4 regions of the Desulfobacter hydrogenophilus genome follow, and region 3 is predicted to be linked to each of the others. Evidence: riboswitches for the same ligand, from Rfam matches in the RefSeq annotation. Region 3 holds a riboswitch; each other region holds the start of a gene.
The links. A riboswitch is a leader RNA that binds a small molecule or an ion and turns the genes downstream of it on or off. The one in region 3 is predicted to bind thiamine pyrophosphate.
Positions count from the first base shown of each region.

Region 1: another riboswitch for thiamine pyrophosphate. It lies ahead of thiM (hydroxyethylthiazole kinase); the one in region 3 lies ahead of EYB58_RS20205 (ABC transporter ATP-binding protein).
Region 2: another riboswitch for thiamine pyrophosphate. It lies ahead of EYB58_RS16530 (class I SAM-dependent DNA methyltransferase); the one in region 3 lies ahead of EYB58_RS20205 (ABC transporter ATP-binding protein).
Region 4: another riboswitch for thiamine pyrophosphate. It lies ahead of thiS (sulfur carrier protein ThiS); the one in region 3 lies ahead of EYB58_RS20205 (ABC transporter ATP-binding protein).

Region 1 is NZ_CP036313.1:426,990-432,862, reverse strand. Features, by position in the region: gene icmF (fused isobutyryl-CoA mutase/GTPase IcmF) at 1-2,041, opposite strand, end outside; TPP riboswitch at 2,388-2,512, shown strand; gene thiM (hydroxyethylthiazole kinase) at 2,505-3,341, shown strand; gene EYB58_RS01935 (MTH1187 family thiamine-binding protein) at 3,345-3,662, shown strand; gene EYB58_RS01930 (thiamine phosphate synthase) at 3,652-4,347, shown strand; gene EYB58_RS01925 (Rossmann-like domain-containing protein) at 4,545-5,273, shown strand; gene trxC (thioredoxin TrxC) at 5,339-5,785, shown strand.
Region 2 is NZ_CP036313.1:3,698,682-3,704,554, reverse strand. Features, by position in the region: gene EYB58_RS16535 (Bcr/CflA family efflux MFS transporter) at 2-1,192, shown strand; TPP riboswitch at 1,873-1,976, shown strand; gene EYB58_RS16530 (class I SAM-dependent DNA methyltransferase) at 2,050-2,757, shown strand; gene EYB58_RS16525 (TenA family protein) at 2,787-3,434, shown strand; gene EYB58_RS16520 (NAD(P)H-quinone oxidoreductase) at 3,777-4,772, shown strand; gene EYB58_RS16515 (methyl-accepting chemotaxis protein) at 5,625-5,873, shown strand, end outside.
Region 3 is NZ_CP036313.1:4,545,275-4,551,147, forward strand. Features, by position in the region: gene EYB58_RS20195 (hypothetical protein) at 36-602, shown strand; gene EYB58_RS20200 (MvdC/MvdD family ATP grasp protein) at 871-1,875, shown strand; TPP riboswitch at 2,441-2,555, shown strand; gene EYB58_RS20205 (ABC transporter ATP-binding protein) at 2,755-3,510, shown strand; gene EYB58_RS20210 (ABC transporter permease) at 3,507-4,253, shown strand; gene EYB58_RS20215 (ABC transporter substrate-binding protein) at 4,277-5,215, shown strand; gene thiD (bifunctional hydroxymethylpyrimidine kinase/phosphomethylpyrimidine kinase) at 5,483-5,873, shown strand, end outside.
Region 4 is NZ_CP036313.1:283,572-289,444, reverse strand. Features, by position in the region: gene thrS (threonine--tRNA ligase) at 1-1,071, opposite strand, end outside; gene EYB58_RS01370 (ribonuclease D) at 1,228-2,358, shown strand; gene dapF (diaminopimelate epimerase) at 2,545-3,396, shown strand; TPP riboswitch at 3,436-3,530, shown strand; gene thiS (sulfur carrier protein ThiS) at 3,622-3,819, shown strand; gene EYB58_RS01355 (thiazole synthase) at 3,822-4,604, shown strand; gene thiH (2-iminoacetate synthase ThiH) at 4,854-5,873, shown strand, end outside.

The sequences.
Region 1 (5,873 bases), 990 kb from region 3:
CCGGCCCGTTGATGGTCATGGAAACGGACGTGGAAGGCGCGCACAGGTCAAACCCGCTGTATAGTACTTTGACATCTTCCAACGTACATACACTGACGCCTGCGTTGCCGACCTTGCCGTAAATATCCGGCCGCAACTCTGGGTCACACCCGTACAACGTGACCGAATCAAATGCCGTAGACAGTCTTTTGGCCTCGTAGTCACCGGAAAGCAGGTGAAAACGGGTATTGGTTTTGGCCGGGTCTCCTTCTCCGGCAAACATTCTCGTAGGGTCTTCCCCCACCCGTTTTAGCGGAAACACACCGGCCGTATAAGGGAAGTACCCGGGAAGATTTTCCCGCCGCAGCCACCGGTAGATTTCTCCAGGGTCCTTGAATTTGGGCAGACTGATCTTGGGGATTTTTTGATGGGATAAGGATTGGGTATACAAAGGCACTCTTATTTCCTTGCCCCGAACCGTGTATACCAGTTCGTCCTTTGTATAGGCGTCCTTCATGTCATCCCATTGTGTTACCAATTCCTTGGCCTCGCCATCAACGCTTCCCCTGGCGGCGTCAATTTCCCTTTTTAAATGTTCGATCAGTTCTGTTTTATCCCCGTCAAGCAGACTCTCATCAATGGCTTTGGCCGTTTCTTCCAGGTGCCAGACCTTACGGATGGCCTGGGTCTGTATTTGCGTGCGCTTGTGGTAGTCTCGGATGGTGTCGGCAATTTCTGAGAGATAGCGTGTTCTCTCCGGCGGGATGACCACCGTTTTTGATGACGATGTTTTTACATCGACTTTAGGGCGCCGACTTTCAAATTTAACCCCGGTTTTTTCAAAAATAGTCTGCAGCAGGGCTTGATAAAGGGCGGTTACACCGTCATCGTTGAATTTGGAGGCAATGGTGCCGAATACCGGCATATCTTCCGACTGCATGTCCCATGCATTCCGGTTTCTTTGCACCTGCTTGCGAACATCCCTGACAGCGTCCTCTCCTCCTCTTTTTTCGAATTTGTTGACCACAATCAGATCCGCGTAATCCAGCATATCTATTTTTTCCAACTGGCTTGCCGCCCCGAATTCGGCCGTCATAACATACATGGCGCAATCCACCTGGTCGGTAATTTGGGAATCCCCCTGACCTATGCCGGCGGTTTCGGCGATGATAAAATCAAATCCGGCGGCCTTGACCACAGAAATGACGTCTCCCAGTGCCTCCGGGATTTCCGAGTGGGCTTTTCGCGTCGCCAGGGAGCGCATGTAGACACGATCATTTCCGATGGCGTTCATTCGAATGCGATCCCCCAAAAGGGCACCGCCGGTTTTTCTTCTGGATACGTCCGAACTGATAACAGCGATCTTCATATCTTTTACATCATTGATCATGCGAATAATCAGTTCGTCAATCAGCGAAGATTTCCCCGCCCCACCGGTTCCGGTGATGCCCATGACCGGCACAGTTCTGTTTCCTGTTTTTTTCAATAGTTGGGCCCTGAAATGGTCCAAATGGCCGTTGCCGGAAGCCTTGGCTTGTTCCATTGCGGTAATCGCCTTGCCCACCAGACGTTTGTTTTCACAAGACAACAATTTAAAATCAACGGCATCATCCTCTACCGTGGAAAAATCAATCGTCTTTACCATATGGTTGATAATTCCCTGCAGTCCCATCCGTGTGCCGTCTTCAGGAGAATATATCCTGGCTACGCCGTAATCATGAAGCGCCTGAATCTCATCGGGCACAATAACGCCTCCGCCGCCGCCGAAAACCTTAATGTCAGAGGCATTTTGCTCTTTCAAAAGATCTACGATATATTTGAAAAATTCGATATGCCCTCCCTGATAACTGGAAACGGCTATGCCCTGGGCATCTTCTTCAATGGCTGCGTCCACAATTTCCTTTACGGAACGGTTGTGGCCCAAATGGATCACCTCAGCACCGGTGCTTTGAAGCAGCCTTCGAAACATGTTTATAGACACGTCATGGCCGTCGAAAAGGGACGTTGCTGTGATGACACGTACTTTATGTTGGGGCTTGTATATTTCTACAGCGTCACTCATCTTTCCTCCTTCATAAAAAATTGAGATCAAGAAGTTGCCAACGTTTTTTTTCGGAAACGAATGTTTAACTGTATGCTTGAAGAATATAATGAAAACTTGATAGAGCCGTAACAACATACATCCTTCAAGGAAAGGAACTTTTTTTATTTTCAAAAAAAGTATAACAAAGGATAAAAAGATTATCAAGAACCTGAAATATGGTCCCGGCAGGGATATATATCATGCGCTCAACATCCAAGAATCAATTATATTGGAGAGAACCCTTATTTTTATTTCCAGGATATGTTTACATGGAATTGCCCTGGAAAAAGAGATGACAATAAAGGCAAAAAAAAGTTAAAAAGGCAGAAATATAAATGGGTGCCTGTCTGTGGGTAACGGACTGAATGCGGCCTTGACCGCAGGGCTGAGATTATACCATTGAACTTGATCTGGATAATACCAGCGGAAGGAGTAATTATAAATGAGTCTTAAAAAAGATATTCAAGCCGAAATAATTCATGCCGTTGAAACCGTACAGCAAACCAATCCCATGGCAGGATCCGTCACCAACACGGTGACCATCAACTTTGTCGCCAATGCCCAGCTTGCCGTGGGCGGTTCGGCAGCCATGGTCTATATGCCCGATGAAGCCCAATTTTTGTCCCAGGCCGGTGGTGCCGCTTACATAAATATGGGCACCATAGAGCCTGTCTATGAAAAGACCTTACCCGGCATGGCAGAAACGCTTCATAACAGCGCAAAACCATGGGTCCTGGATCCTGTGGCCATTGGCATCGGTGAGCTTCGCACCCGGTTGTTGCTGGCATTTAAATCCTGTAAACCCAGTATCATCCGTGGGAATGCCTCTGAAATTATTGCCCTGGCCGGGTTATGGGGGCTGGATGGCGGCACAAAAACATCCAATGTCCGGGGGGTGGATTCCCAGGATACGGTCAGCGCAGCCAAGGATGGGGCCGTGGCCCTGGCCCGATGGACCGGTGGGGCTGTGGCCGTGTCGGGCAAGCAGGATTTGGTTACCAATGGTTCTGTTGTAGCCCTCTGTCATGGCGGCTCACACTTTATGGAAAAAATTACCGGATCAGGCTGCTCTTTGGGCGGCGTCATGGCTGTTTATGCCACTGCGGCCCCTGCGTTTATCGCAGCATTGACCGGCACGGCTGTTTATAATCTGGCCGGTTCTCGCGCCGCTGAAAAAACAGATGCACCGGCAAGTTTTCAGGTTCATTTTTTGGACGAATTGTATAAAGCAAAACCCAGGGACATTGCAGAAAACCCATTTGACATTGAGGAGATTTAATAGATGAATACATTGGTTTCAGTTGCCATATCACCTTGCGGGACAGGGGACGAGCTTAGCGGAGAGGTTGCACAAGTTATAAAAATCATAAGGGAATCCGGTCTTAAAAATCGAACCAATTCCATGTTCACAGAGATAGAAGGCCCATGGGATGATGTGATGAAGGTTGTAAAGGACGCAACCTTTGTGCTTGCCGAAAAAGGCATCCGTACGGGCGTTGTTTTGAAAGCCGATGTCCGGCCTGGATTTACGGACATGATGACAGCCAAAGTGGATAAAGTTAATGGTATTTTGAAAGGGACAAATACGCATGAGAAGTAAACTGGATATTTCAGCCTATTTTGTGGTGGGCCCGGAGAATACCAAAGGGCGTCCTGTGGCGTTCATTATCCGGGATGCGGTGGAGGCCGGCATTACATGCGTGCAGGTCCGATCCAAAACAGCGTCTGCCAGGGAATTGATTGAATTAACCGGCCAGGCGTCCGAAGCCATCGCGCAAACCGGTAAATCCGACGTTGTGACCCTGTTGGTGAATGACCGCCTTGACGTGGTGCTGGCGGCCAAAAAACAAGGTATAAGCGTTGACGGCATCCATGTGGGCCAATCGGATATACCCGTGGACGTTTGCCGGGAATATCTAGGCCCTGATGCCATTGTCGGCTTATCCGCCAGGACCCATGAATTGTTTGAGTATATAAAAAATGCCGATGTCAGCCTTATTGATTATTTTGGCGCAGGTCCTTTGCATGAAACCCAGACCAAACCGGACAGCGGGCTTGATGTGGACGGAAAAAGAATTACAAGAAGTATTGAGGATATTACAACACTTGCCCAACTCAGTTCGCTTCCCGTCGTGGTTGGCGGCGGCGTCAAACTTGCCGACATACCGTCGCTTGCCCGGACCGGCGTTGCCGGTTTTTTCGTTGTATCTGCGATATCTGAGGCAGATGACCCAGGGCTTCAAGCAGCAAATCTGGTTAAGACCTGGAACAGCCATAAGCGGTAAAGGCGTATGGTCAAAAGAGTCCATCTGCTTGTTTTAGGAAACATGCCGTCAGTGCCAGGTCATTTGCTTGTTTTCAAGATGAGTTTAAGGCAGTATAGTAGGCCGTTAGGTTTTTTTGACGGGCCGGAAAACTAAAAGACACGCCCAACACATAGAAACTGTTTGCTCTTCGGCCTGAACGAATAGAAGGAAATAAAATGAATATCAACGACATTTACATTCAACTAAAAGACGCCTTAAAATCAGAAATTGTCCGCCACGACCTGGCAAACAAAAGAATTGACATCAAGTGTAAACCTTTGTCCGTAGAAGAGGCCATCGGCACCCCGGAGCATGATGACTACCCCATTGTCAAAGGTAAAGAGGTGATGATGGCGGCAACGTTTAACGGGGCTGTGGGTCAGTCCTTTACGGACGAGTACACGGATATCTCTTTGTCCGTGGATGGTCTGCTTGAATTGGACCACACAAAAACCAGTGACCGAGCAATTTTCATTGCAGGGCTCAATGCGGTTTACAGAGCCTTGGATCTTTGTGAAAAAACAATACATTGCAAGGACAAGGAACCGGTGGAGTGTGCCAACAATCTGATTGAACAACCGCAGTTTTCAGGGAAAAAGATTCTTCTGGTCGGGCTTCAACCCAGATTTCTGGAATATCTTGCCAAACAGAATACGGTGCGGGTCCTGGACCTTGACCCGGACAACGTGGGCTCCGAAAAGTTTGGGGTGCGTATAGAATCCGGGGAAAATTTCGAGGAAGCCCTTGACTGGTGTGACATGATATTTGCCACCGGGTCAACCATTGTGAACGGCACCATTACCCATTTTTTGAGCAGCGGTAAACCTGCCATCTTTTTCGGGGTGACCATCAGTGCCCCGGCTAAAATTTTGGGGCTTTCAAGCTATTGCCATTGCGGGCACTGAGGACATCGGTCCTTATAGTCGCATTGAGTATTTTATTTCACCATTAAGAAAGAGGGATAAAAAACATGGGTGAGAACCAATTGATTATTCGGTGTACGAAGTGTGGGGCAAAAAACCGGGTGCCTGAAAACAAGATTTCGGAAAGCCCCAAGTGCGGCAAGTGCGGAACAATGTTGCGATTTGAAATTTTTGATACCCCCGTGAATGTTACGGATGCCAATTTTGATCAGGAGGTCATGCAGTCATCCCTGCCGGTGCTGGTGGACTGCTGGGCCCCCTGGTGTGGTCCCTGCCGGGCTGTGGGCCCCATTCTGGATGGCCTGGCAAAAACGTACCGGGGGCGGCTTAAAATTGCCAAGGTCAATGTGGATGAAAATCCTGGAACCGGCTCAAAATACCGCATTCAAAGCATTCCCACCATGCTTTTCGTGAAAAACGGCAGTCTGGTGGATCAGGTCACAGGGGCTTTGCCCAAGGAGGCTTTAGAGGCCAGGATAAAATCATTTATTTAGTGTTTGAACGAAAAGTCACCCACCACCTGCGGCGTTGCTGCACAAAGCTGCCAAATCATTAAATCGGGCTTCACGTACTATAGTACGC
Region 2 (5,873 bases), 850 kb from region 3:
TATGAAGAAACAGTCATTTTTTGGTGACCGCAGTCTCCTTGCCATGCTGGCCCTGCTCAGTGCGTTTCCTCCCTTGTCCACAGACCTTTATCTGCCGGCCCTTCCCCGTGTGATGTCTGCGATGCAGACAACCCAAGGCCCGGTTAACCTGAGCCTGAGCCTGTTCTTGGTCTTTTTTGCCGCCGGTATCCTGATCTGGGGTCCTGTCAGCGAGAAATACGGCAGAAAACCCGTTCTTCTGACAGGCCTTGGCCTGTACTTGCTTGGCAGTATTGGATGTGCCCTCTCCCTGAACGTGATCCAGCTTATTCTGGCCAGAGTGGTTCAGGCCTTTGGCGGTGGGGCTGCAGAGGCGGTTGTCACTGCCATGGTCAAGGATATGTATACCGGCCGCCAACGGGAGTCGGTCCTGGCTGTGGTCATGGCCATGGTGGTGGCCGCCCCTGTTGTGGCCCCGGTGCTGGGCGCATGGCTCATAACCTTCATGTCCTGGAAGGCCATTTTCTGGTCTTTGACCGGTGTGGGGAGCCTTGCGCTCTGCCTTTCACTGTTCCTGGACGAGACCCTTGAACAAAGGTATGCGGGCTCCCTTTTACAATCCCTTGGCCGGCTTGCTATTGTATTGAAAAATCCGGGATTCTCAGTTCCTCTGGGAATTTTTTCCCTGGTTCCCCTGCCGTTGATGGCCTTTATCGGGGCCTCCTCATTTATATATATCGAAGGCTTTGGCATGGGTGAAAACCTGTACAGTTTATATTTCGCCTTTAACGCCCTTGGTGCACTGGCAGGCCCTTTGCTGTATATCCGGCTGTCACAACGGATTCGTCCGGGCACCGTCATTACAGGCGGATTTGGGGTTATAGTCATCTGCGGCATTATAATTGATGCGGCCGGCAGCCTTTCTCCTGTCCTGTTCGCTCTGACCATGCTCACAGCCACCATTGCCATAAATATGATGCGGCCGCCTACGGCAAGTCTGCTGTTGTCACAACAGGACAAAGACACGGGCTCTGCCGCATCTTTGATAAACTTTACAAGCATGTTCATGGGGAGCCTTGGCATGTTTCTTATTTCTCTTGTCCCTGCACACCTGATTCCAGGCATAGGCCTTATGCAGATTGTCGTGGGCGGTGTCTGCGGAAGCCTCTGGCTCCTTGTCCGGAGCAAAGCCTTTATTCGGCAGGAAGAATAACTCCGGCAAAAAAGTCAAACTAACAAGCCCGGTTCACTTAATTCAATAATCCTAATGATAAATAAAAAAACAGTTAAAAAAGCAGAAAGTTAAAAACCAACAATATATGTTCTTCTTATGGTGGCTGTAGACTTGAAAAAAGTCATGAATGATAAAAGCATTGTGAGGTCATGCCGAAGTTCTGAACAATTATCCGATCCATGAAATTCAGGAAGAGAAATGGGCAAAAAAATCGTTTGGATTACTGGAAATTTTGGAGGATAATTTTAGAAATCAAACCGTGTTGACTTTGTCTATGATTGTTGGCCGATAGGCTTTATTCAAAAGGCGTTCGATACTCTTGTTAAAGCTCAAGCCTTGGTATCTTCCATCGGCTTAACCAAACCATCGTTAACCTATAGGGAAACATTCAAATCCCGGTTTATAGCTTATCTGCGCAAAATGCTACCGGTAAAGTATTCGCATTTCCATTGTCACGGATAAAAAAGCCATAGGCAGCCTCTTTGGGGGATGATCGTCAAAAGGGTGATGTTAATCCTTGCCGATTCCGAATGAATGATCATACACTTAGAACATGTAAAACCACTGATGATCAACTGATGCAAAAGACAGCAGCTTGAGCCAACAGGATTGAAAGGGCTATTGACAATCTGCTGGTTACAGAGCATAAATACACAACAAAATTTAGCTGGGGGAGCATGCAAAAGCTGAGAAGGAAAAATTTTCCTGACCCTTGGAACCTGATGCGGGTAATACCGACGTAGGGAAGCGGATCATACCTCTTCAAGTTGTGCCTCCCTATAAAAATACATTGTCTGCACCGGGTTGATAATAACGGTTTCTTTTCGGAGGTCAGTATGGATAAAAAAAGAAGTTTTGACGAATTTGCAGAAGCATATGATGCGTGGTTTTTTGACAATATTAATCTGTTAAATTCAGAGGTGAACCTGGTCGCTTATTTTATGAAAGATGCGGGTGATACCTTTTCTGTAGGGTGCGGAAGTGGTCTTTTTGAATCAATCCTGAAAAGAGATTTTAAAATTCCCATTCAGTACGGTCTCGAACCATCAGACGGAATGGCTGAGATTGCCCGTAAACGCGGGATAATTGTTGATGTAACCACAGCGGAAGACGCCGATCTGGGCGAAGAACAATACGATACAATCCTATTCAACGGCACACCAAGCTATATCAATGACCTGCAGTCCGTGTTTCACAAAGCCTATACTGCTTTGAGAAAAGGAGGTAAAATCGTGGTTATTGATGTGCCTAAGGAAAGTTCATACGCAACCATGTATAACCTGGCAAAAAGTCTCGAAACTTGGGAACATCCTTTGTTGGAAGGAGTTCACCCAAGGGACCCGTATCCAATTGAATTTGTAAAGGTTGCCAACTGGCGTACAACTACTGAGAAAGTCGAGATGCTTAAAACAGCAGGTTTTCAAGACCTTGATTATGCACAAACGCTCACTAAACATCCGCTATATTCAAACAATATGGAAGAACAACCCATTCCGGGGTTTGACTGCGGTGATTATGTTGCCATTTGTGCCTTTAAAAAATAAAAATAGAAGAATCAGGGGTGATGAAGAATATGAAAGCGGCAGGAAAATACACCCAAAAAATGTGGGATGCGATAGCTTCTATTTATGAGGATACAATTACTCATCCCTTTGTTGTACAACTGGCGAAAGGCACGTTAGATAAAAATAATTTTGCACATTTCCTGTCGCAGGATATCCTTTATATCAAGGATGATAATCTGGCTTTGGACCTGGTCGCCGAAAAAGCGCCCAACAAATCTGAAAAGCAATTCTTTCAAATGTTAGCCAAAGATGGGCTGGACATTGAAAAAGCCCTTCATAATGAGTTCCTGAAATATTTTGATATTGAGGAAGCTGAAAAAAAGTCTCCTGCAATCGAGAAATACACCTCCTTTCTGCTCAATCACAGTGAAAATTCCGTATTTGCTCTTGCTGCTGCGGCACTTTTACCTTGTTTCTGGGTATATAACAGTGTTGGTAATCACATCTTGACCATTGCGGAAGCTGACAACGAATACCAGATGTGGATCGACACCTATCACAGTGAAGAATACGAGCACTACACGCAAAGATTTATTGATATTGTAGAACGGTTAGCATCAGAGGCAGATGAAGAGCTTTATCAGGAAATGTTGAAAGCCTTCACGCTATCAACACAATATGAACTCGATTTCTTTGAAGAAGCTATGAAAAAGTAATTGCAACAACCTTTAGCCGATTGTGATCGTCCCTGATCTCTTGACGGTCTATTCTGCGACAATTTGATCAGATGCCCTCCTTTAAAAATATTGGAATCATCCTGATGGATCAGGACAAAGACTATATACAAAATTTCCGCCCTATTAAAAGACTCGTCCAAAGCGTTGCCCTGGATAAACTCTACGACGAGTTGACCTGCTCACCTTTTTATGATTTGACCTGACACTTAAGTTAAATTATAACGTGAACGGGAGAATTTTAATCTCAGTAACTTTTACAAAAACCCTGACGATATTTAATGGACGTAAATTCAAAATCATTTACGATGGAGGAAATCAGCGATGACATCCACATTACCGGAACAGATGAAAGTGATTGAAATTATCGAACCGGGCGGTCCCGAGGCCCTTTCTGTGGGAAGCAGACCTCTGCCCCAGCTAAAACCGGAAGAGGTGCTGATCAAGGTGGCGGCCACCGGTATAAACGGGCCCGATATGGTTCAACGTAAAGGGCTTTATCCGCCGCCAAAGGGCGCATCGGACCTTCTGGGTCTGGAGATCGCAGGAACCATTGTTGCTGCCGGCAGCGATGTCAACGATTGGTCTGTGGGAGACCAAGTCTGTGCCCTGACCAACGGCGGCGGTTATGCCGAGTATTGTGCCGTTTTGGCGCCCCATTGCCTGCCAATTCCAAAAGGCTTGAGTTTGGTGGAAGCCGCGGGAATTCCCGAGACGTTCTTCACGGTTTGGAGCAATGTATTCATGGGGGCCGGACTCAAAGAAGGGGAAACCTTTCTTGTCCACGGCGGCTCCGGCGGTATCGGCTCAACGGCCATCATGCTTGCAAAAGCTTTCGGCTCAAAGGTTTATGCCACTGACAGCCCTGCAGAACGATGTGAAGCCTGTAAAAGTTTCGGCGCCGATCGGGTTATTGACTACAACACGGAAGATTTTGTTGAAATTGTTAGAAATGAAGTGAAGGGCGCCAATGTCATTCTCGATATTGTCGGAGGAGATTACATTGCACGTAATATCAAGGCGGCGGCGCCGGATGCACGCATCATTCAGATTGCATTTAACAAGGGCTCCAAAGTCGAGATCAATCTGATGCCCATCATGCTGAAACGTCTACTTTACACGGGCTCCACCTTGCGCAGCCGTACGGATGCCTCCAAATCTGAAATTGCGGCACAGCTCAGAGAAAAGGTATGGCCGCTGATTGAAGCGGGAAAAATTAAACCGGCTGTCCACAAAACATTTCCCCTGGAGCAGGCTGCAGAGGCCCATCGGCTTATGGAAAGCGCAACGCATATCGGTAAGATTATTCTCGAGATATGACCGTTTAAAGCGTATTATTGTGACGGAATATTCTGGGCCCGCAACAAACCAAGAAAGTAATTGAACAACTTATTGAGTTACACTTAAATGTTGCATTCTTTTCGGGGGCGGGCCCGTGGGGCCAAGGGTCACGGGCTTTATAGGGGCGGGGCAAAACGTGGATTGTTTCAGGGCAAGAGCCTGCTGCCGTTGAAAGGTGGACAGCGATATGTTGTGCTGCCCCCCCCTGACCAGGCGTACAAAGTTTTTTTACCCACAGGACATCCCCTTGGGGGCCATGCCCGATACGATAACAGGCCTGCCTGTTTTGGGGTCACTTTTCTGGGCACCGGCCCTGTGCACATCCATAATCCTTTGCCTCCTTTGGCCCATAACCCTGCCAAAGGAGACATATTTTCTTTTAGCAGATTTAACGCAATATGCTGAATTGCTGCAAAATTCTCCGGCCCCAATCCTTTGCGTATCCAGCTTTCATTTTCCCGGAAAGCGATAGCCAATACCCAATGAACAAAATTTTCTATCCCCCCTCCCCCCAATGCCTTCGGACCGATGATGTCAATTCAAATCTTATTAACGTATAAAGTGAGCCCAGCTTGAGTTATTCTAAGTCACTACAGATAGTTACAAACACTATAAAAATATCCCGGCAACAGCTCCGGTCATACATATAGCTAAAGTAGCCCAATTTTATTCTTGATTTAATTTCAAATTATGCAAGAATTGAGGTCAATTCTAAATCTTTTTTTCACCATTCCGACTAAAAATTGTCGTGTTTAGACAGTTGGTATTGAATTCAAAAAATTGAGAATAGACACAATTTAATTAACCAAAGAGATTTATAGGAGATTTTCTATGTTTAGGCACTTCAGTATTAAAGGAAGAATGTATTTGATTATGGTTTCCATCCTGGTTCTTTTTATTATTATGGTCTGGTTTGCCATTAACAGCAGCAATCGGGTACGGGACCTGGCTGTTGATCGAACCGGCCAGGTATTGCTTGAAGACCAGAAAGACAAAATTAAAATCGCAACGCATTCAATAGCCCTCGCAATTGGGACAAACATTGAAAAAATTCAAGATGAAACACAAAAAATAGATGCC
Region 3 (5,873 bases):
TTTTTATAAATCGACGATAATGAAAGGAGAACTAAATGGAGACCAGTACTTCAATCTTCGTTTACGGTGTACCTATCGAAAAAGCACATGATAAGTCACTTGGGCCGATTCTGGAAATGAGCGATGACTATCCTTTTTGTGGGATAATCTATTGCGGTTATAAAGCAGGTGATAGTGAAATTCGATTGGCAACCGACCGTTTGTTGTATTTCAAAAAATCGGACGTAATAAGTGAAGGGACTGTTGAAGGATACACGAGTGAGGGCAAGAAAGTACGAAGCTATGAACTCAGTATAAATGCAGAGGTTTATGAGAAGCAGTTCAAGCAAATTAGCTTGGGTCAAGAAGTTTCTAAATCTTTTATATTCGCTTCGGCCGTTGCTTCGCCTCCTGGTGGAGGCATTGATCTTTCACAAATTGATAAAATGTCCCGTGATGAGTTGCAAAAGTTAGTTGACGAACTCATTCAGACAAAAGCTATTGGGCATATCCCCACCTGGGAATCTATAGCTGGAAGATGCGATACATGGAGACAATCTTATAGAGAAACTCGGTATGACCCATGGTCTAGAAGTGATGCTGCCGGGGCTGATTGCGATTAGAGAAACTAAGTTGTAAAAATTTCACTGAAGAGTGATGCTATAGTGATGTTTAATTATGTCACTATAGCTTATCAATTTTTCATTAAATATTTTATTTTAAATTATAGTACTCCAACTTTGGTTTTTTCAGGTATGCATTTTGCTTGGTTTAATAATAGCTTCGTATGCAGAATTTTGTTCTGAAGCATACCAAAGTTGAAGTACAATATTCAGGCAAAATGCTGCATAACAATATATGTACCAAGAAAGACCTAAGTTGGATGACTATATGACGATATTAATAATTAGTGATATTTCCGACCTCCAAGTCTATTGGGTAACCCATTTTTTAAATAAATGGGGTATAAATCATCAAATATTTAGCCCAGCAGAATATCCACTTAAAATAACTCAGAGTACACACCTTTCCTCTATTAGTCCTGATTGTGATCAATGGGTATTAGAAAATGGTAACATTATTGACCCAAGTAAAATAAAGTCTGTTTGGTACCGAAAACCAGCCCTGCCTCAGCTTCCAAACGATTTGAAAGATTATGAAAGGGAGTATGCCCTTAATGAATGTCGACAATCACTTTATGGTTTGTATAATAGTCTTGATCATGCTTTCTGGATAAGTTCAATTCATAATTTACGAATATCAAGTAATAAGCCTCTCCAATTAAGGATGGCAATATCCCTCGGTTTTTTGATTCCAGAGACTTTAATTACAAACGAACCTAAACAAGCAATAGAATTTGCAGAACGTTTTAATGGAAATATTATATATAAGACACTTTCTGATGGTATTCTTTATACACGTGAAGGGCCTTGGGAAGAGCCACGAGTACATGGTGAAATCTATGCCACCTTTTTAAGTGGGATAGATCCTAAGGTATTTGGTGCGGTGAGAAATACGCCTTGTTTGTTTCAGGAGTATATAAAAAAGGATTACGAATTAAGAGTAACAGTAGTCCATGATAAAGTCTTCGCTGTTGAAATTCATTCGCAAGATTGCTCAAGGGCTAAGATAGATTGGCGCAAAGCAAATATTCAGGACGTCCCCCATAAACTACATAAACTTCCACGCAATATAAGAGAAAAATGTCTGGCATTAGTTAAAGGGCTTGGTCTAGAGTTCGGTGCTATTGATTTAATACGTCGCCATGATGGTGAATATGTATTTTTGGAAATTAACCCAAATGGTCAATACGGATGGCTTGAAGATACGATTGGGACTCAAATTAGTGAATATATTGCTAAGGTATTGGCGGGAAAAACTGAAAAATATGTATAATCGGGACAAAACTACCATAATTAAGGAGCCCTCCCACACCACCCGGCGGCATATGAATCAGGTATCAAGGCGGTTCGGCTGGCATTAATAGAATCGATTGCAGGTTATCCAACCGATTTTATTGGGTTTTTGCAGATCCAACGGCTACTATGCTGACTACAAAAAGCCGTGTTCCTGATTTTTCCGTTAGAGTGTGGACTATGTCTATCATTGGACACCCGAGCCGATTTAGAATTTAGCATTCAATAACATAAGCATTGTGGAGGGTATTTAAAAATTTTCACTGAGGACTATGTCATCAACAAAATACCATCAATGCCGAATTTAAAAACCCAGCCTATTATTAGTCGATAAATACTTAGGCTCATGATTTTAGACCCACCACAATAGATAGGGGGTAAAACCTTACTGTTTAAAAAAAAGATTCTATTTTAGAATCCGTATGATCCATTTGAAATTGACATTAAACTACAGACAAAATACAGGAGATTGCCCTGTTTTTGTTAGTTTCATGGTTTGACACGGTATAAACCCAGTGCTACTGTAATTTTTAACTGCATAGTCAATGGAAGGCTGGGGGAGCCAAAGGCATTCGGCTGAGAAAAAACAGATAACCCCTGTTTTGACCCTTGGAACCTGATCCGGATCATACCGGCGAAGGAAAGCTTTTTTTCCTTCCCCCCATCCCCCTGCGGCGTTGCCTAACAGGTGTTTGAACGTAAAGTCACCCATCTGCGGCGTTGCAAAAAAATCTGTAATTCTCACAACCATGAGGTTGTTCCGGTTACAAATTTTTCTGCACCTTGCAGCTGGGAAACTTTCCGCCCAAACACGGGTGTCTGTTTAGACACTTATTGAAAACAAAACTATACATAGCCTATGCTTGAGGTCCTGGGTCTGGCCAAGTCATTTGGTTTGCAGACCATTTTTGAAAATTTTGACCTGAACCTTCCCCATGGGCGGTTTACAGTACTGGTTGGCCCGTCCGGGTGCGGGAAGTCCACCCTTTTTGACTGCTTGACCGGTATAGTCTGTCCTGACCAGGGCCGGATTGTGTGGCAGGGCAACGCCATTGCCCATCTTGGCAGCCTTGCCGCCTATATGCAGCAAAAAGACATGCTGCTGCCTTGGCTGACGCTGGAAGAAAACAGTCTTTTGCCGGTGCAGGCAAGGCCCCGCACGCTAAGAGATATGAAACAGGCAAAACAAACACTTGCCCGGATCTTCGAAAGAATTGGGCTTACAGGATTTGGGGCTCATTATCCCTACCAGGTATCAGGCGGTATGCGCCAGCGATGCGCCCTGGCCCGCACCCTGATGTTTGACCGGGATCTGGTCTTGTTGGACGAACCCCTGTCCGCCCTGGACGCCATTACCCGCCGGGAACTGCAAAATCTGCTGCTCATGCTGCAAAAGGAATTCGGCAAGACCGTTCTCATGATCACCCATGACATTGAAGAGGCCCTGGTCCTGGCAGATGAAATCATACTTGTAGGCCCTACCCCCATGACCATCCTCGAACGATTCCAGCCCAAGGCATCCAAACCAAGGGAGTTCACCCAGCCCGAATTCATGGAGACCAAGGCCCGGATTCTCTCCCGGTTGTTGACCGAAAAGGAGAAAATCCAGGGATGAAATGGTCAGATACGCTTTTTCCGGCCGCCCTCACCCTGGGCATACTGGTTTTATGGGAGGTCCTTGTACAAATCATGCACACCCCGGCTTTTATTCTGCCCCCACCATCGGCCATCGGCCTTTGTGCGGTGATAAAAGCGCCCCTGATCTGGCCCCACGCCTTGGCCACGGCCCTGGAAATCGTACTGGGCATTACGTTGGCCTTGGGAACATCCATTCCTTTGGCCATATTCATGTTTGCCCGGCCCGGCATTGAAAAAGGCCTTTCCCCGTTTCTGGTGGCATCCCAGGCCGTGCCGGTCTTTGCCCTGGCCCCGCTGCTTGTGATCTGGCTGGGATACGGCATATGGTCCAAGGTTTTCATGGCCTGGGTGATCATTTTTTTCCCCATTACCGTAAGCCTGTTATCCGGCCTTAAAAGCTGCGACCCTGATTTCCGCAAACTGTTTACCCTTATGGGGGCAGGATTCTGGATGAAGCTGCGCCTGCTGTACTGGCCCTGGGCGTTACCTCAGTTTTTCGCAGGGCTTAAGGTGGGCGTTACCGTGGCTACCATCGGCGCGGTCATCGGCGAATGGGTGGGGGCCCAGAAAGGGCTTGGCTATCTGATGATCCAGTCCAATGCCCGACTGAATACGGATCTGGTATTTGCCTGCATTCTCTGGCTTTCGGGCATGGGGATTGGGCTGTGGGCATTGGTCAGTTTTGCTGAAAAACGAATGGTAACATGGAAAAATAATTAATTCATAAAAAGAGAGGATAAACAATGAAACGACATGTTGTTCTGACACTAATGACCTTTTTCATGCTTTGCAGCACCGCCTCGGCGCAAAAACTTGTGCTCATGCTGGACTGGTTTCCAAACGTGGACCATTTACCTGTTTATGTTGCCCAAAAATCCGGTTATTTTGCAGCCCAGGGCCTGGAAGTTGAAATTATCGTCCCGTCAGAGACCTCGGATGCGCTGAAACTTGCCGCAGCAGGCAAGGTGGATCTGGCCGTGTCCTACCAGCCCCAGACCATTATGGCGGCAGATGCAGGGCTCAAGGTTAAAGCCGTGGCTCCCCTTGTGGTCAAACCCTTGACAACACTGATGTTTTTGGATGAGTCCATAAAAAACCCTGCGGATCTGTCCGGCAAAAAAATCGGTTACACCGTGCCCGGACTAATGGACATGCTGCTCAAAGGCTTTGCCGACATCAACGGGATTACGGACTACACCCCGGTGAATGTGGGATTCACCATCCTGCCCGCTCTGGCATCAAAACAGGTCGCCGCCGTTATGGGACCCTTTAAAACCTACGAAACCGTAACCATGCAGCAGCAAGGAGTTACCGCCCGTTTTTTTGAACTGGAAAAATACGGCATTCCGGAGTACGAAGAGCTGATTTTCGCGGCAGGTGACGCCACCCTGGAAACGAAAAAAGCTGCGGTTCACGGATTTGTCATAGCTGTTCACAAGGCCCTGGCCGACATTAAAAAGGATCCAGACAAAGCCCTGTCCCTCTACTTTGAGGCCCTGCCCGACGTGGATAAAGAGATAGAAACAAAAGCCTTTGCCCTGACCGCAGAATATTTTGCAGCCCCGGGCCAGGTCAGCAACCCTGAAAAATGGCAGACATTTATAGATTTTGCCCTGAAATACGGACTGATTAAGAACACAATCAGACCCCAGGATCTAATTTACAGCCAAAACAACGATTAGTGCCCACCCATAAATAGCCTTTTTGACCAATTGAGAGCGGAGCTTTTCTTCGAACCCGCCTTGCACTTGAACAAAAAGTCTTATTTCTGGACGGAAACCAAATTTAAAAATCCCATTTAAAGAATGAGTCCAAAATAACTTAACCTGGGAGCGCAGGCGCCTCGCCTGCATCGTTACAATACTGGCACACATGCAGGCGAGACGCCCGCGCTCCCAGATATAGCAAAATAGACAAGTTATTTAAGACCCGTTCCTAAAGGTAATTTTATGAAAACATACTATCGCGCATTAACCATCGCAGGTTCTGACAGCGGCGGCGGAGCCGGTGTCCAGGCAGATTTGAAAACCTTCAGTGCCTTAGGGGTGTTCGGCATGTCCGCCATCACGGCACTCACGGCCCAGAACACCCACAGTGTCACAGGTATTTTTCCTGTCCCCCCGGCATTCATCGGGGAACAAATTGATGCCGTGATGTCGGATATCGGCGCCAATGCCGTCAAAATCGGCATGCTGCACTCACCGGAAGTCATTGAAATGGTGGCCGAAAAACTCAAACAGTGGCAATGCCCCAATGTGGTGCTGGACCCGGTGATGATCTCCAAGTCCGGAGACAATCTGCTCCAGGACGATGCCGTGGACGCATTGACAAAACTCTTGC
Region 4 (5,873 bases), 840 kb from region 3:
TACCATCCCGATCTCTCCGGCCCGGTGGGGCAGGTCTTTGTAAGAGTGGGATTTTGTTTTGTAAAGGATCATGCCGCCGGGACAGTTCATGGGCTTGATGGCGTATTCTTCGTCATCAATGGTGGAGGTATACATGTTTTCCCGGTAGTTCTCCCAGTGGCCGCTTTGTTCCCAAAGTTTTCTGGTCATCAGCACAGGGGTTTTGGTCTCCACATACCCGTCTTTTTTATGCTCCATGCGCCAGTAATCCAAAAGCGCATTCCACATGTCAATGCCCTTGGCGTGAAAAAAAGGCATGCCCGGTGCTTCGTCATGGAAAGAGAACAGATCCAGGCGGGTGCCAAGTTTTCTGTGGTCCCGTTTTTTGGCTTCCTCGATCATGTTCAGATAGGCGTTGAGTTTCTTTTTGTCAAAAAAGGAGATGCCGTACAAGCGCTGGAGCTGTTCCCGGGACTGGTCCGCCCGCCAGTAGGCACCGGACGTTCTTAATAGTTTAACACCCTTGATCATACCGGTGTTGGGGATATGGGGGCCGCGGCATAGATCAACGAATTTGCCGTTCTGGTACAAAGAGATTTCTTCGCCTTCGGGCAGTTCATTGATCAGCTCCACCTTAAAGGGGTTGTCGGCGAAAATAGCCAGGGCCTGTTCCCGTGTGACCACCCGGCGTTCAAAGCCTGCCTTGGCCTTGATGATCCTTTTCATCTCAGCTTCTATTTTTTCAAGGTCTGCTTCGCTCACCGGTTCCATATCAATATCATAATAAAATCCATCTTCCACCACAGGGCCGATGGTCAGCTTGGCGTCCGGATAGAGGTTGAGTACGGCTTCAGCCATGACATGAGCCGAAGAGTGGCGCAGGATATCCAGCCCCTTGTCGTCTTTGGCTGTGATAAAGCTCACCGCACTGTCCTTTTCAATGACAGCGCCTAAATCAATGGCTTTGCCTTCTATTTCCATGGCCACGCAGTTGCGGGTAAATCCTTCGGAAATGCTTTTTGCCACATCCATGCCTGTGGGAGGTGTGTCAAATTCTTTTACTGCATTATCCGGGAACGTTATTTGAATCATTTTTTTTACTTCCTGTTATATATCATGCCTGACCTTGCCCTATTTTCCAAGGCAGCGTATGATCAAGTGTTTTTGATTAAACATTGTAATAAAAGCCGTTAAATTTAAAAAAAGAATCTTAAAAGAAGTGTTTTAAACAATCAAGGGAAAACTAAGGTGGTTTATCAGTTTGTAACAACGGACAAAGACTTGGCACAAGTATGCCTGAAACTTGAACCCTGTGAGATAATCGGCGTGGATCTGGAGGCCGATTCCATGCACTGTTTTTCAGAAAAGATATGCCTGATCCAGATTGCAGGCCCAGACCAGGCCTGGCTGGTGGATCCTTTTCTGATCAATGATTTCTCACCCTTTTCTCAAATCCTTGCAAATCCAGAAATTATCAAGGTGTTCCATGGGTCAGACTTTGATGTCAGAAGCCTTGACCGGGAGTTGTCCGTTGAAATTGAAAACCTATTTGACACCGAGATCGCCTGCCGTTTTTTAAATATTAAGGCCCGGGGTCTGGGCGCACTTTTGAAATCTTATTTTAATATAGATGTGGATAAAAAGTACCAGAAGGTGGATTGGTCCAAACGGCCTTTGAAAGATGATATGATTGCCTACAGTGTGGGGGATGTGGCGACGCTTGTGGAACTGCATGACCTTTTAAAGGATCGCCTTGAAAAGATCGGGCGTTTGGCCTGGGCCGAAGAGGAGTTTGATTTGCAGGCCAGGGTGAAATACGAAAATAACCATTTAAGGCCCTTGTTTAAAAAGTTCAAGGGGGCCGGTAAGCTTGACAACCGAAGCCTTGCTGTGCTTGAGCATCTGCTGGAAGTCCGGATTTCCCAGGCGGAGAAAAAGGATTTGCCACCCTTTAAAATTATGTCCAACCAGTCCATCATGACCATGGTTCAGCGCAGGCCGACCAGTGTTGAGGCTGTTTTGAAACATCGAGCGCTAAGCCCTAAGCAGGCTGGTATGTACGGGCAATTGTGCGTCAACGCCATTCAAACAGCCCTTGCCTTACCCCACCGGGAATTGCCCTCTTATCCTAGAACCCGGATGCCCCGAAAAAACTCCCAGGTCCTTGGCCGCATTGATGCATTAAAAAAAATGCGTGAGACTGCTTCCCAAACCCTGGCCATGGAGCCTGGATTTTTGATCAATAACAATATGATCGCTGCGGTGGCAGCGGACAAGCCGTCAAGCCCGGACGATCTGTTGCAGATTCCGGGTATACGAAACTGGCAGGTCGAGGCGCTTGGTGGGAAGATTATGGATACACTTTCCCGAGTGCAGTAATTAAGGCTCGCAATCAAAATAAAACCATCCATATGACTTTCCTTTTAAGCCGTCTTCTGCGTTGCGTCACTGAACACATATTTCGAATATGCTCCCAGTAACGCGCCTTGAATACGACTTAAAATCCTAAGTCATATTTGGACGATTTTAATCTGATCCCAAGCCTAACAAGAGAGAGGATAGACAATGCATATAGATTTTTGGAAAATGCATGGTCTCGGCAATGATTTCATTATGCTGGATGACCGGGACAAAACCATTGCCGGGCACATTGATTATTCGGATCTGGCCGTGCACCTGTGTCATCGGAGGTTTGGCATCGGTGCCGATGGCATTATTCTGGCCCGGCATTCTGATACCCATGATATACGGTTTGTTATTATCAATTCAGACGGGTCTCAACCGGAGATGTGCGGCAACGGCATGCGCTGTTTTGCCAAATATCTGTACGAGAACAATATTCTTGTCAAAGATGAAATAAAGGTTCAAACCCTGGCCGGAACTGTGGTGCCCCGCATTGAAAAAAAGCAAGATGCACAGGTGGTCTCCGTATGCGTGGATATGGGGGTGCCACGGCTTATTCCTGAACAGATCCCTTTTGTCTATGATGGAAAGATGGCCCTTGGGGTGCCCATTGAAACAGGGCAGGGCACAATGTCCGTTTCCTGTGTCTCCATGGGGAACCCCCATGCGGTGATCTTTGTGAATGATTTGTCACTGGTGGACATTGAAGTTGTTGGTCCCATGGTGGAAAATCACCCCCGTTTTCCTGAAAAAACCAATGTGGAGTTCATTGAAGTCATCTCTGACAGCCAAATAAAAATGCGGGTGTGGGAACGCGGGGCCGGGGTAACCCTTGCCTGCGGTACCGGGGCCTGTGCTGCCGTTACGGCCGCTCATCTGACGGGATGGGTAGGGCGACAGGTGCGTGTCCATCTGGACGGTGGAGATCTGGATATTTTATGGGATGAATCCTCTGGTCATATTTTTAAGACCGGGCCTGCCCAGACCGTTTTTAAGGGAACTGTTGAAATTTAACTCCGGGTTGACAAACCTTTTTATTCTCTATATAGCATAATTCATCGTTTGGGGTGGCGCACAGCGTCTGAGATTATACCCATTGAACCTGATCCGGATAATACTGGCGAAGGGAAGAGCGGACAAGACAGCAATAAACCTGGAAAAATCCGGATTTAGGTATTTTTATAGCCGTTTGCCCTTCCTTTGAGGGGTAAACGGCTTTTTTTTTAAGGATTTTTGCCTATGAATATTTTTGTCAACGGAAAACAGGAATGCATAGAGTCCTGTACTTTGGCACAGTTGATTGCCTGGAAAAAACTCGATGCAGGGGCGCTGGTTATCGAACTTAACCAGCAAATCATCAAACAGGAATTTTGGCCGACAACTGAACTCCAGGACAAAGATCGCCTGGAGATGCTCAGTTTTGTCGGAGGAGGCTGATTATGAACGACGATTTACTTTTATTAGGTGGGAAAGAATTCAGTAACCGGTTACTGACCGGTACCGGGAAATTTGGCAACCATGGACAAATTCCCAAGATGCTTGCGGCCAGTGGTTCACAGATGATCACGGTCGCCCTGCGCCGTGTCGACGTCTCGGAGCAGTCTGAAAATATTCTCGAATACATCCCCAAAAATGTGACCCTGCTGCCCAATACATCCGGCGCCCGCAACGCAGAACAGGCCGTTCGCGTTGCCCGTATTGCCCGGGAAGCCGGTTGTGGTGATTTTATTAAAATCGAAGTTATCACCGATATGAAATACCTGATGCCGGATAACTGGGAGACCTTGAAAGCGACGGAAATTCTGGCCAAAGAAGGGTTTCAGGTGCTGCCCTATGTTTTGCCCGATCTGCCCCTGGCCAAACGTCTGGAAAACGCAGGAGCCGCAGCGGTGATGCCCCTGGGCTCGCCCATCGGAACCAACCGGGGACTGGAGACCAAACCGCTGATTGCCATGTTAATTGAGAATGCCTGTGTGCCCATCGTTGTGGATGCGGGAATCGGTAAACCTTCCCAGGCTGCGGCGGCAATGGAAATGGGTGCAGATGCGGTGCTGGTGAATACCGCCATTGCCACGGCCCGGGATCCCGAAGCCATGGGACGCGCCTTTGATCTGGCGGTCAAAGCCGGGCGGGCGGCCTACCTGGCGGAAATGGCCGAGGCGTCCACCTTTGCCCGCGCCTCTTCTCCGCTCACCGGATTTCTTGACGAAGAACAGCCATGAGTTGACCTGGTCTATCAACACCTATGTTCAACTCAATGTCATAAGTTTAAGTATGTGTCGTTTGTTTTACCATGAAGGACATGAAGCGCATGAAGAATATATACCGGAAAATTAATCTTCATGTCCTCCATGCGCTTCATGGTTCTAATTGGAATCATCTTAATTTTATGACATAGAGGCTCAACCCACAACAAAACATGAAAGAAATTTAATAGCTTATTGCGACTTTCATAAAATGAGGATCGAATTATGTCATTCTACAAGGTAGTTGAGCAGTACCGTGATTTTAATGTTCCTAAATTTTTTGACCAGGTGAATGATGAGGACATCATCCTCAGTATGGCCAAGGAAAAACCCGATCCTATGGATCTTTTGACTCTGCTGAGCCCTCGGGCTGCCGGACATCTTGAGGCCATGGCCCGAAAAGCCCACCAGTTGACCGTGCAGTATTTTGGCCGCACGATCCAAATGTTTATTCCGCTGTACATCTCCAACTATTGTAACAACGGTTGTGCTTACTGTGGATTTAATCACAAAAATTCCATCCTTCGCCGAAAGCTCAGCCTGGAAGAGATTGAGATTGAGGCCAAGGCCATTGCCAAAACCGGGATGCAGCATGTGCTCTTTCTCACCGGTGAAGCCCAGCACATGACCCCCATGTCGTACCTGGTGGATGCGTCGCGACTGCTCAAGAAACATTTTGCATCCGTGGCGATTGAGGTCTACCCGCTTGAGATTGAGGAGTACCGGCAACTCTATGAGGCAGGTGTCGATTCCATGACCATGTTCCAGGAAACCTATGACGAAGGCGTTTATAAACGGGTTCATCTGGCCGGCAAAAAAATGGATTATCACTGGCGGCTCAACGGGCCTGAACGGGCTGCCAAGGGCGGCATGAGGGTCGTTAATCTTGGGGCTCTGCTTGGTCTTTCCGAGCCGCGGCGGGAAATGTTTTTTACCGGGTTGCATGCCAGCTACCTTGAAAACAAGTATATCAATACCGAGGTTGCCATCTCCCTGCCCCGATTTAACGAGGCGGAAGGCGATTTTCAACCCGACTACCTGGTGAATGACAAAACCTTTGTTCAGTTCATGACCGCGCTGCGTATTTTTCTGCCGCGTTTGGGACTGACCGTCTCCACCCGTGAAAACGCCACCTTTCGCGATCGTATTCTCCCCTTGGGTGCTACGCGTTACTCTGCGGGATCAAGTACCGGTGTTGGTGGCTACACCGAGATACCGGACGGTCAGACGCCGCAATTCGAGATT